2 regions of the Paenibacillus sp. FSL H8-0259 genome follow, and region 1 is predicted to be linked to the other one. Evidence: riboswitches for the same ligand, from Rfam matches in the RefSeq annotation. Region 1 holds a riboswitch; the other holds the start of a gene.
The links. A riboswitch is a leader RNA that binds a small molecule or an ion and turns the genes downstream of it on or off. The one in region 1 is predicted to bind cyclic di-AMP.
Positions count from the first base shown of each region.

Region 2: another riboswitch for cyclic di-AMP. It lies ahead of NSU01_RS00140 (3D domain-containing protein); the one in region 1 lies ahead of NSU01_RS25375 (alpha/beta hydrolase).

Region 1 covers NZ_CP150147.1:5,886,296-5,892,011, forward strand. The annotation lists gene NSU01_RS25365 (histidine kinase) at 759-1,802, shown strand; gene NSU01_RS25370 (MerR family transcriptional regulator) at 1,964-2,365, opposite strand; gene NSU01_RS25375 (alpha/beta hydrolase) at 2,733-3,092, opposite strand; cyclic di-AMP (ydaO/yuaA leader) riboswitch at 3,100-3,234, opposite strand; gene mnhG (monovalent cation/H(+) antiporter subunit G) at 3,233-3,592, opposite strand; gene NSU01_RS25385 (Na(+)/H(+) antiporter subunit F1) at 3,582-3,875, opposite strand; gene NSU01_RS25390 (Na+/H+ antiporter subunit E) at 3,875-4,357, opposite strand; gene NSU01_RS25395 (Na+/H+ antiporter subunit D) at 4,363-5,716, opposite strand, start outside.
Region 2 covers NZ_CP150147.1:28,084-33,799, forward strand. The annotation lists gene NSU01_RS00130 (HD domain-containing protein) at 1-833, shown strand, start outside; gene NSU01_RS00135 (TatD family hydrolase) at 887-1,657, shown strand; cyclic di-AMP (ydaO/yuaA leader) riboswitch at 1,856-2,085, shown strand; gene NSU01_RS00140 (3D domain-containing protein) at 2,374-3,534, shown strand; gene rnmV (ribonuclease M5) at 3,695-4,246, shown strand; gene rsmA (16S rRNA (adenine(1518)-N(6)/adenine(1519)-N(6))-dimethyltransferase RsmA) at 4,243-5,127, shown strand; gene yabG (sporulation peptidase YabG) at 5,201-5,716, shown strand, end outside.

The DNA of each region.
Region 1 (5,716 bases):
CACAAATATTAATCTATTTACTATTATATTAATATTATAGTTAGGGAACATAGATAGAGTCAATGCTGTTTCTGCTGAAATTCACCTGAGAAAAAAAGCCGCTGAACGGATTCAGCGGCTTCATTACCTTTTACATGGCTGCAATGTCTGCCGCCTAATGATAGCTGGGCAATAAAAATCAACCTGCTGGATCTCTCACGTTTACGGGATCACCGCTTTGATCTTCACCCGGGGCCAGTCGGGCTCCATCCTTGTTCAAGTAAGGTACACTGCGCCTATCCACTCAAAATTACAGCTTCGTTTCACCAGCCGGTTGCGCCTGAGACTGGTTACAGCCTTGCCTTCGCCATCAAAGCCCACAAAATTTGTTCATTTATTGTTCAGTTAAGACGTTTACACTATGCTCGAGGGAGGCATCTAACCTTGGGAAAAAAGCGAGCAGAAGAAAAACGGAAATGTGAGTGAGGTAGCTGCATTAACAACCATTACGCCAAAGGAATGTGCAAGCAACATTATTGGAAGGACTTTCGGTTTTATATTACAACTGTCTCCATTTATAGCATTTATATGTTGATTTTCCCGGTTAACTATCTCTTCAAAACTCTCACACGTATATGCAGATGAAAAAAGATTATCCCAATTTCTATTTAATTTGCTGCATAACGCAATTAAGTATAACGGAGCAAGGAGAGATTATTATTGAAGCCTCTAGGTTTAAACAACGCCGCAACATTAGCGAAGATAAAGGATCTGCTGAAGTGGTCCGTGCAGGATCGTCCGGGCCTCTCTATGAGATGGCAAGACCCAATATTCTAATTGTGGACGAGGATCCGGTGAACCTGAAAGTGTTGGCTGATACTCTCTATGAAGAAAATTACATATTAACTGCGGTCTCCAGTGCCCATGAAGCCCTTGAACTGATCCGCTCTGCTTCCTGGGATTTGTTAATTGCAGATGTGAAAATGCCGCAAATGTCAGGACATGAGCTTACCAAGCAGGTCAGACAACATTTTGATATTACGGAGCTGCCGATACTCTTGTTAATTACCCATTCGATTTCAGAAGAGTCATATACAGAATTCTTACATGGAGCCAATGACTATGTAACCAAACCTGTTGAAAGATTAGAGCTGAAGTACAGAGTGCAGGCATTAATTTCGTTGAAACAATCGATTGACCAAAGTCTGCGGATGGAAACAGCCTATTTGCAGGCCCAGATCAAACCGCATTTCTTATTCAACACCATCAACTCCATTATGGCCCTGAGTGAATTTGATATGGAACAGATGCGTAATGTAGCGGGTGCATTTGCAGATTACTTGCGGTATAGCGTTGATTTCATTAATACGAATCAGCTGGTGGATCTGGAGAATGAAATTTCCCTGGTGAAATCCTATTTATTCATTGAGCAAGTCCGTTTTGGAGACAGGTTAACTGTGGTGTGGGAGATCCAGCCCGCTCTCCGTTTCAAGCTTCCTCCGCTGTCCATCCAGCCGCTCGTTGAGAATGCAGTAAGACATGGATTGCTGAGCCTGGCGAAGGGCGGCGAACTGGTGGTGCGCATATATCAGGCGGAAGCTGGCGCCTGTGTACAGATTATAGATAATGGCAAAGGGATTCCGGCTGCCGAGATTGAGAACCTCCTAAGCCTTACCCGGCATAACACCGGGGGAATCGGCTTAAGGAATACCAACCGCCGCTTGGTTCAGCGGTATGGCCAGGGTCTTCTTATCCAGAGTGAACCGGGCAGGGGCACGACAGTATCGTTCATGATTCCTCTTGATAATCATCCGGTATCTTAGTTCCAAATGGATTTCACCACCTCATAAATCACGTCTAATGTCCGCGCATCTGGGCATTACTCCCGATACCTCGGTTACGCGGGGGCAGTGGCTGAGTCTAAGCAAAATGGACAAGCTCAAACCATGAAGCTGCCGCTCATTGAATTCGGGCCGGAATGTATTTATTGCACCTTCAAGTGGTTAAGATGATCCGCAATCCGGTTAAGCTCATCGGCAAGCGCCGCCAGGGAAGCAACAAGCAGCTGCTGTCTGTCCGGCTTCTTCGGCTCGGCGCTGATTTTCTCCATTGGCGGAGGAGGTTGCAACTCCTTCTTGTCCTCTTTGCCATACATCGGAAAGCCGTCTTCAATCAGCAGACGAACAATGGTACTGAGATGGTAACGCTCTGCACGCAGTTCACTGATCCGCTTCAGTAGTTTCAAAGTTTCATAAGGGTAAAGCACCTGGTCTCCCTGACGGGTCGCGGCTACAAAATAAGAGAAATACTCTAGCCATCTCTTCACTGTGGTCGGAGGTAATTTCGATATCGTGATCAATTCCAGCTGCGTGTAATGGCGAACCATAACATCTCTCCTCTTTCTAGTGGACTTATATATTTTAATGGTATTCACGTTCCACGAAATAAATGTATAAAATCACCTATTTGCTGGCCAACTGCCTGCGAGGGCAGTTGGCCGTAGATCCATCCGGATATTGTCCTCGATCCTGCCTTGACCGGCCTCCAGAAACTTGCCGTAATATTTGAGTGCTTCTTCATGAAGTGCGTGGTACATATATTGCTCTCCAGCGTGGGCCCTCCGCCGCCAAATACTTATGCACCGGGCCGATCCACTGGATATTGCAGTCCCGCCGGACCCGCCGGTTTCGCCGGAGGCTTGAGGTTACCCTTCCCTCACTGTTCAGTTCCTTGAACAACCGATCCATTCAAAGTCATAAATGACCGCACCATACTCTGCTGCAATTTCCTTCGTGCGGTCTGTCGAGCTGGGCGAGCACAGCACCACTGGAACAAGCTACGATCACAGCCTTCTCTACAGATAAAGCGTCCAATAACAGCTTCAAATCTTCACATTGTGTGTCTACGATCCGGCTAATCTCCACATCCATTTTCCCCGATTGCCCGTTCCCTCTTAGATCAAATACGATCACTTTCGCACGCTTGCTGAAATAATCCGCTTGCGGCTCAAACAGATGATGGGAGGTCGAATAATCATGAATAAAAACAATGGGCAGACCGCTGCCCGACATCTCGTAATAGAGCGACGTTCCATTCACTTCAATATGCGGCATAAACAGTGCATCCTCTCATGAACGCTTGCGGGGTTAGCTGCCGGATTCGGGCCCTGAAAGTAGCCCTACTCGTCTATCCCGAGATTCACCCCATATAACCTGGTTCCCCCGCTTCCTATAAGGAATTCAGCGATTAAGTATTATTTTGCAGACGTTTCCTGACTTTCTTCCCTCAGGACCTTCAGATCATCCTGTACGCTCCCCTTCCACAAGGGGACTCCTGAACGGTAGGCTGCCCGGCCATTTAAATGGCCTGCCACCGGTGAAGTGATGAATACAAAAACAATCGCCAGCAGCAGCTTGACATTAACCGTTCCGTCTTTAAACCAAAAGTACAGGAAGCCTCCTGTCAGCAGACACAGCACCCCGAAGGTTGCACTTTTGGTGGCCGCATGTGAACGCAGGTACACATCAGGCAGCCGGACCAAGCCGAAGGCACTTAAGCCGCAGAAGACTGCACCCATCACCACAAGAATGGAGCTAATCAGTTCACCTGTCATTCGGGTTCCCTCCATCCTCTATAACGGCTCCCCGTTCAATATATCTGGCCAGTGCCGTTGTTCCAATAAACGTCAGAATACCGATAACCAGAATAACTTCAAGAAAGTCCTGGGTATCCAGCAGCATACAGAAAACAGTGATCATTGCGAGTACATGAATGCCTATCGTATCGAGCGCGGCAACCCTGTCTGATCGGGTTGGCCCTTTCAGGAGACGGAACAGGCATGCCAGCATCGCCAGCGCCAGAATGATCATTGCCACGGTTAGCATAACTTGGATCATTACCGGGTCACCTCCATAATCGCTTGTTCGAAAGTGCCTCTAATCTGCGCGACAAGCAGCTCTGCATCTTTAATATCAAGTGCATGAATGTACAGCGTCCTGCCATCCTTCGAAACATCAAGAGTCAGGGTTCCCGGCGTCAGACAGATCAGGCACGATAACAGCGTAACCTCCCAAGCCGAGGTCAAGGCAGTCTCATAAGCAAAGATACCGGGACGTATAGCCAGCTTTGGACGGATGATATGGCCGATGACCACGAAATTCGAGACCGTAAGTTCACGGGCAAAGATCAGCAGAAGCTTCAGTATAGCCCATATACGTATGAGATAGAATGGCCGGGTCCGGGCCAGGGATTTCGTCAAAATCAGCAATAATATAATACCGATGACGTAGCCGGCTATGAAGCTTGAGCCAGAGCCATCGTTATTTATCGCCATCCACAGAAAGGCAATCAACAGATTTAAGAGGAATTGTAGGGCCATCTTCTCTACTCCTTCATTATGGCTTCAATGTACCGCGCAGGTGACGCCAAAACCTCGCCTGCCTGCGATACATAAGCATAGACGGACTCGGCACCGACCCCCATAGCAATCACAAGCAGCAGGAGTCCGGCGGCAATAGCCGATGCAGCCTTCAAGTTCACTCTAGGCAATTCATTCACCGGTTCATTTCCCCAGAACGCCAGCCTGAACACCTTCATCAGGGAATACAGCACCAGTAAGCTCGATCCTAGTCCAATTAAGGACAACGTCAGCATTCCCTCAGCCAGAGCTCCGCGGATGATCAGAATCTTGCCGGCAAACCCGCTCAGCGGCGGAATACCTGTCAGGGCAAGAGCAAGGATAAAGAACATCCAGCCGATGAACGGATACCTTTTAATCATCCCGCCTATACTGCCTAGCCGGTCAGTTCCGGCTGCGGATATAATCATCCCGCCCAGAATAAACATGAGTCCCTTGGCCAGCATATCGTGCAGCAGATAGAAGACCGCCCCATTCAGTGAATCTGCAGTCCCTGCAGCGAGTCCAAAGGCTACAAATCCAACGCTGATAATGATGTTATAATTCAGAATCCTCGGGATATCCTTATAAGCGACTGCCCCCAGGCTGCCCAGAATCATGGTAGCAGCAGCCATCCAGGCAATCCAGTCATGGGTGAAGCCGGGATCGTTAACAAACAGCAGCGTGAAGGTGCGGATGATTGCATAGAGTCCCACTTTGGTCAGCAGTGCACCGAACAACGCTCTAACAGCCGCCGGAGGCGCACTGTATGACCCTGGAAGCCAGAAGAACAGGAACAGCCCTGCCTTTAGGGAAAATACAATCAGGAACAAAACAGCAATCACATTAAGCACGCCGCCTTGTCCCGCTTCAGCGATACGCTGGGACAGGTGTGCCATGTTGAGTGTTCCTACTGCTGCATAGAGATAAGCTACCGCTGCTACAAACAGTGTCGAGGATACGATATTGATGAGCAGATATTTCGATGTTTCTCTTAGCTGAAGCTTGGTCCCTCCGAGTGAGATGAGCGCATAAGAAGAAATCAGCATAACCTCAAAAAAGACAAACAGGTTGAAAATATCCCCGGTAAGAAATGAGCCGTATACCCCGACCAGCAAAAACTGAAAGAACGTATAGTAATAGAACCGCTCCCGCTTCTCTCCAATGCTGCTGAAAGAATAGCACAGAATCGCAAAGCTGACGATCGAAGCCATCATTACCAGCAACACAGCAAACATATCACCTACAAATACAATCCCGTACGGAGGAGCCCAGCCCCCCATCTGCAAGGTCTGTATGCCCTCAGAGTGGACACGTGAAACCAGCAGCACTGCAACCAGA
Region 2 (5,716 bases), 2.4 Mb from region 1:
TCTCCAAAACGTATGAGCATGAAATTGTTGTCAATTTGGTGTCGGGGCCGCTGGATGCGGACCGGATGGATTATCTTTTGCGTGATGCCTATTATACAGGGGTAAATTACGGAACCATTGACATTGACCGGATTCTGCGGATGCTGCGCCCCTATGACGGCCGGGTAGTTGTTAAAGAATCCGGGATGCATGCGATTGAGGATTACCTGATGTCACGTTATCAGATGTACTGGCAGGTCTATTTCCATCCGGTAACACGCAGCTCGGAAATTATTCTGCGCCAGATTCTCCGCAGAGCCAAGGAGCTGGTGCAGGAGGAGTATGGTTTCCGGTTCATGATTGAGCCGCTAAGTGATTTGTTCCGCGGGGATGTAACGGTGGAGCAGTACCTGCTGCTGGACGAGGCTTTGATGCAGACAGCCTTCATGCAGTGGACGCTGGAGAAAGATGAAATTTTAAGCGACTTGTGCAGCCGGTTTATTCATCGTAAACTGTATAAATATGTGGAGATGGAGCATCTGGATACAGAGACAATTGACGAAATCCGCCGCAGCTTTGCCGGTGCCGGACTGCGTGCTGATTATGATCTGGAAATTGATTTTCCGACAGATCTTCCTTATGATGTATTCCGTCCGGGGGATGCTTTTGACAGCAAACAGATTCTGCTTCTGGACCGTCATGATAAGCTACGGGAGATATCAGAGGTATCGGATATTGTACGCTCAATCAGCGGGATTCACCGAGGCAGATACCATCTCTATTTCCCGCAGGACAGGCTGCAGAAAGCCCTTCCACAGCTGCCGCCCTCCATCGCAGATATTTTTGCAAAATAACCTAAAATACTTGTAATTCATCATAGAAATCAAGGCGGAAAGGATGAAATATAATGCAGTTATTCGACACACATACCCATCTGGATGCTCCGCAATTCGACGAGGACCGCGAGGAGGTAATCGCCCGGGCGCTGGAGTCCGGAGTCAGTAAAATGATCAATATCGGCTTCAACCGGGAGACGATTCCGACAACGATGGAGCTCGCAGAGAAATATGATTATATTTATGCAGCGGTGGGCTGGCATCCACAGGATGCATTCAGTATGAAGGAGGGCGACCTCGAATGGATCGCTTCGCTTTGCAGTCATCCCAAGGTAGTGGCCATCGGTGAGATCGGACTTGACTATTATTGGGACACCTCTCCTAAGGATGTGCAGCATGAGGTATTCCGCAAGCAAATTGGCCTGGCTCGTGAACTGAAGATGCCAATCTGTATCCATAACCGCGATGCCCACGAGGATGTAATCCGGATTCTGCGGGAGGAAAAAGCGGGTGAGGTTGGAGGCGTGATGCATTCGTTCTCCGGCAGCTGGGAAAGCGCCAAAATGTGTCTGGATCTCGGCTTCCATTTGTCCTTCGGCGGACCGATTACGTTTAAGAATGCAAGGGTGCCCAAAGAGGTGCTCGCCCAGACTCCGCTGGACCGGCTGCTGATCGAAACGGACTCCCCATATTTGACTCCACACCCCTTCCGCGGCAAGCGGAATGAGACCGCACATGTAAGACTGGTAGCGGAGGCAGCTGCGGCAATAAAAGGGATTGATTTACAGGAATTGGCTGAAATTACGTATGCGAACGCACTGGAACGATTTGGGATTGTCTGAAAACGGGAGAAAAAGCGGTGAAAAATGAAGTATAGCCGATATATTAAACTTTTATAGTCTAAAAACGGCTGAATATTACAATATTTTAATCATTTTTTTACGTAAACGTGGTTGAATCGTCCTTTACAACATGCATCAAAACAGGATATCATCTTTTCAGTGCAGTGAGCTGTTGTTACTGTGACAGTCACTATTTCATGGATCGTCTCGCTGAGTCTCCGTATGGAGAACGGGGGAACCAATAAATGCCCTGCCGCATGCCCGTACATAGAGTACAACACAGAATTGCCGCAGAATTTATTTGATTTCTTCACGTGGTCTTTGGGGTGAATTTGAGGGCAACCGCCGTGAGCGGGTGACCTGAGATAGGGCGTCTCTCTTATGCCCGAACCCGACAGCTAACCCCGTAAGCGCAAGTAAGAGAGGAAACCTCGTGCATAAACATTCCCGCGTATTCGACACCGGAGAAGCCACGAAAGAGTCCTCTGTGAACTCTTTTTTGGGCTTTTTTTTGTTTTGAATAATGCGGATGTTCCCGGCATACTGTTATATAACAGATATCCGGAGTAGCTATGCCGAGCAGGCGATCCATGAGCAGGAAACGCTGGAGCAATGCGGGCGTATCCTGTTGCAATCTCAAACCTAGTTTCGTCAGAAATGATGCAGTCACCTTGATATAACTTGGACGACGGGGCTATGTAAGGAGGATGGAGAGAGTGGGCGTATTCCAACCAGAGGTATCCCATGATTCGCAATCATCCAGCAGGTCTTTCGCATTACGGTTGAAGCAAGTGAATCCTCGCGTACTTTCACTTGCAGGTGTGATATCGATTGTTATCGCACTGTTAATTCTGCTGTACGTACACGGTCAGAGTAATAAAGAAATTATTTTAGTTATAGACGGACAGGTACAGACACTGGAGACGCGGGAAGCGCTGGTCAGTGATGTGCTGGCAAAGGAACAAATTTCGCTGCAGCCGTATGATGAGCTATCTATTAGCCTTAGTGATGAAATACAAGACGGCGACCGTGTCGTAATCACCCGTGCGCAGAAGCTTATGCTTACTGCAGACGGTGCAACCAAGACCATATACACCACCGAGGATTCGCTCGGAGATGCCATTACCAAGCTGGGTTACAGCCTGGAGGGCAATGACAAGATTTTCCCTTCGCTTGATACCGCAGTCACACCCGACATGGAAGTCAAGATTGTCCGTATTACCAAGCAGACCGTACAGCGGACAGTAAACTTGCCTTTTAAGGTCATCAAAACCGCAGACCCCTCTCTGTATAAGGGAGACGTAAGAGTTGCACAGGCAGGCAAGCCGGGCGCGATCATCCAGCATATCGAGAAGATATATCAGGATGGGGAGCTAGTCTCCATGAATATGGTCGGCAAGGAAGTTCAGACGGTAACCAAAGATAAGGTTATTGCTGTCGGTACCAAAGCGGTTCCGAAGCCTGTTGTAGCTGCTGCAACTACATCCAAAGCAACAACAACCTCCAAATCATCCAAAGTCAGTGCGAAGAGCAACAACGTCACGAGCAAGGCAGGCGTAGATTTTGAATACAAAAAAATGATCAAAAACGTATCCATGACGGCTTATTCCTCGGAAGAACCGGGAATTGGAACACGCACCGCCTCCGGCACACGCGTAACGGAAGGCCGCACTATTGCAGTGGATCCGAATGTAATACCAATTGGCTGGTGGGTGTACATTGAGGGATTAGGGTTTCGCCGAGCAGAGGATACCGGCGGTGCCATTAAAGGCAACAAGGTGGATGTTTACTACGATTCACTGAGCCATGCCCGTAATTTCGGCCGGAAGTCGCGGACCATCTATGTGATTGGACCTGTGAAGCCGGAGCTTAACTAAGCGGCAAGTCTTTTGCAAATTAGCGGTTTATAAGATATAGTGGGGGTAGCACTTACGGAATTTAGAGAGCTGCCGCTCATCACTTATACATTCTTTAGCCAAAAAGAAGGGGAGCGAATCCTCTTCTTTTTGCGTTTTAGAGTAAGGGAGTAAATTATTTATGATTAAAGAATTAATTGTCGTCGAAGGTAAAAGCGATACCGTGGCCGTTAAGCGGGCCGTAGAAGCGGATACGATTGAAACAGGCGGTTCCGCAGTGGACCGCAAGGTCATTGCGAAGATTACATTAGCCATGGAACGCAGAGGGGTTATCATCCTCACGGATCCCGATCATGCCGGAGAGCGAATTCGCAAAATTGTCTCCTCCAAGGTACCCGGATGCAAGCACGCATTCATTCCGGAGAAGGATGCTACCCGCAAAGGGGATATAGGTGTGGAGAATGCCTCGCCTGAGGCCATCCGCCATGCGCTGGAGCATGTCCACACTTCTTTTGAAGGGGCACCGGCTGTAATCGGGCTGGATGATCTTATGGCCGCAGGTATGATGGTACACGCACAGGCAGCAGAGAGAAGAATGCAGCTTGGCAATCTGCTGGGTATCGGTTATTGCAACGGCAAGCAGCTGTACAAGCGTCTGGCGATGTTCGGTATTACACGCGAAGAGTTCGCGCGCGCTCTCGCCCAAATTGATCAGGGAGGCATTACTTCATGAGCGACACTCTGAATATCTCATCCCCAACTAGAACCAAAGCAATCATACAGCGGTACGGGTTTTCGTTCAAAAAAAGCTTGGGCCAGAACTTTTTGATCGACCAGAATATTCTGGACAAAATTGTCGATGCCGCAGGTCTGGATTCTGCAGCAGGCGCACTGGAGATTGGCCCGGGTATCGGAGCCCTGACGGAAAGGCTGGCGATGACAGCAGGAGCGGTCACAGCGGTGGAGATTGACCGCAGACTGATCCCGATCCTCAGGGATGTCCTGTCACCCTATCCCCATGTAAAGATCCGCAATGATGATGTACTGAAGGTCAACATGCAGGAGCTGTTTGCCGAAGATTTTGCCGGTGTGGACCGGGTTAGCGTAGTAGCCAACCTCCCGTATTATGTGACGACCCCGATTCTCATGAAGCTGCTGGAAGAGAAGCTGCCGCTTGATAACATCGTCGTTATGATCCAGAAGGAAGTTGCCGAACGTATGGCTGCTTCTCCTGGGGGCAAAGAGTACGGAAGTCTTAGTATTGCCGTCCAGTATTACAGCGAGCCCGAGCTGGTCTGCATGGTACCCCGGACAGTGTTCATTCCGCAGCCGAATGTAGAATCAGCCGTCATCCGTCTGAAGGTCAGAGAGCGTCCTCCGGTTGAAGTTGCCGACGAGAAGCATTTCTTCGATGTTGTCCAGGCATCCTTCACCCAGCGGCGCAAGACGATCGCCAATAACCTGAAGGCCCGCTACTTCGCTGAAGAGGGGCGTGAGCGTCTGGAGGCCCTGCTGGCTGAAGCAGGGATAGAGCCGTCCCGCCGCGGAGAGACACTTAGCCTGGAGGAATATGCGCGGCTAAGCGCTGTCCTGCTGGCTGCAGGAATCGTATAATCAGCAGAAAACACTCCGGGTGATGAACCAACCGGGACCTTTGCCCATAACATGGGGTAGAGGTGGTGTTGTAATGAATTTAGGAGACTTGGTCATACGTAAATCTTATGGCGGCGATGTGACTTTCCGGGTAGAGAATATAGTGCAGAATAAAGCCGTCATCAAGGGGACGGAATTCCGGTTGCTGGCGGACTCTCCGCTGGATGATCTGGTGCAGGTGCCTCCTACCCGGATTACAGAGCGGGGGCAGCAGGCGCAGATCAAAGCCATAGAATCCCTGAGCTGGCTGCGCAAAGACCGTCAGGAGCAGAGCCAGCGCAGCGGAGAGAGTGTATCCGGGACCTGGACCCAATCTCCCAAGGAAGCTGCTTACTTTGAAGTGCCGGGTAAGGTGCTGCATTTGGATGGCGATGCGCTTTACCTGAAGAAAAGCCTGAGTCTGTATGAGCAGTTGCGCATACCCGCCGAAGGGCATCATATTCATGAGTCCAAAATGGCGGAGACCTTATACCGGCTGCTGCCCCGTGTGCGTCCGGATATCGTGGTGATTACCGGTCATGACGGAGTACTTAAGCAACAGCAGGGTTAT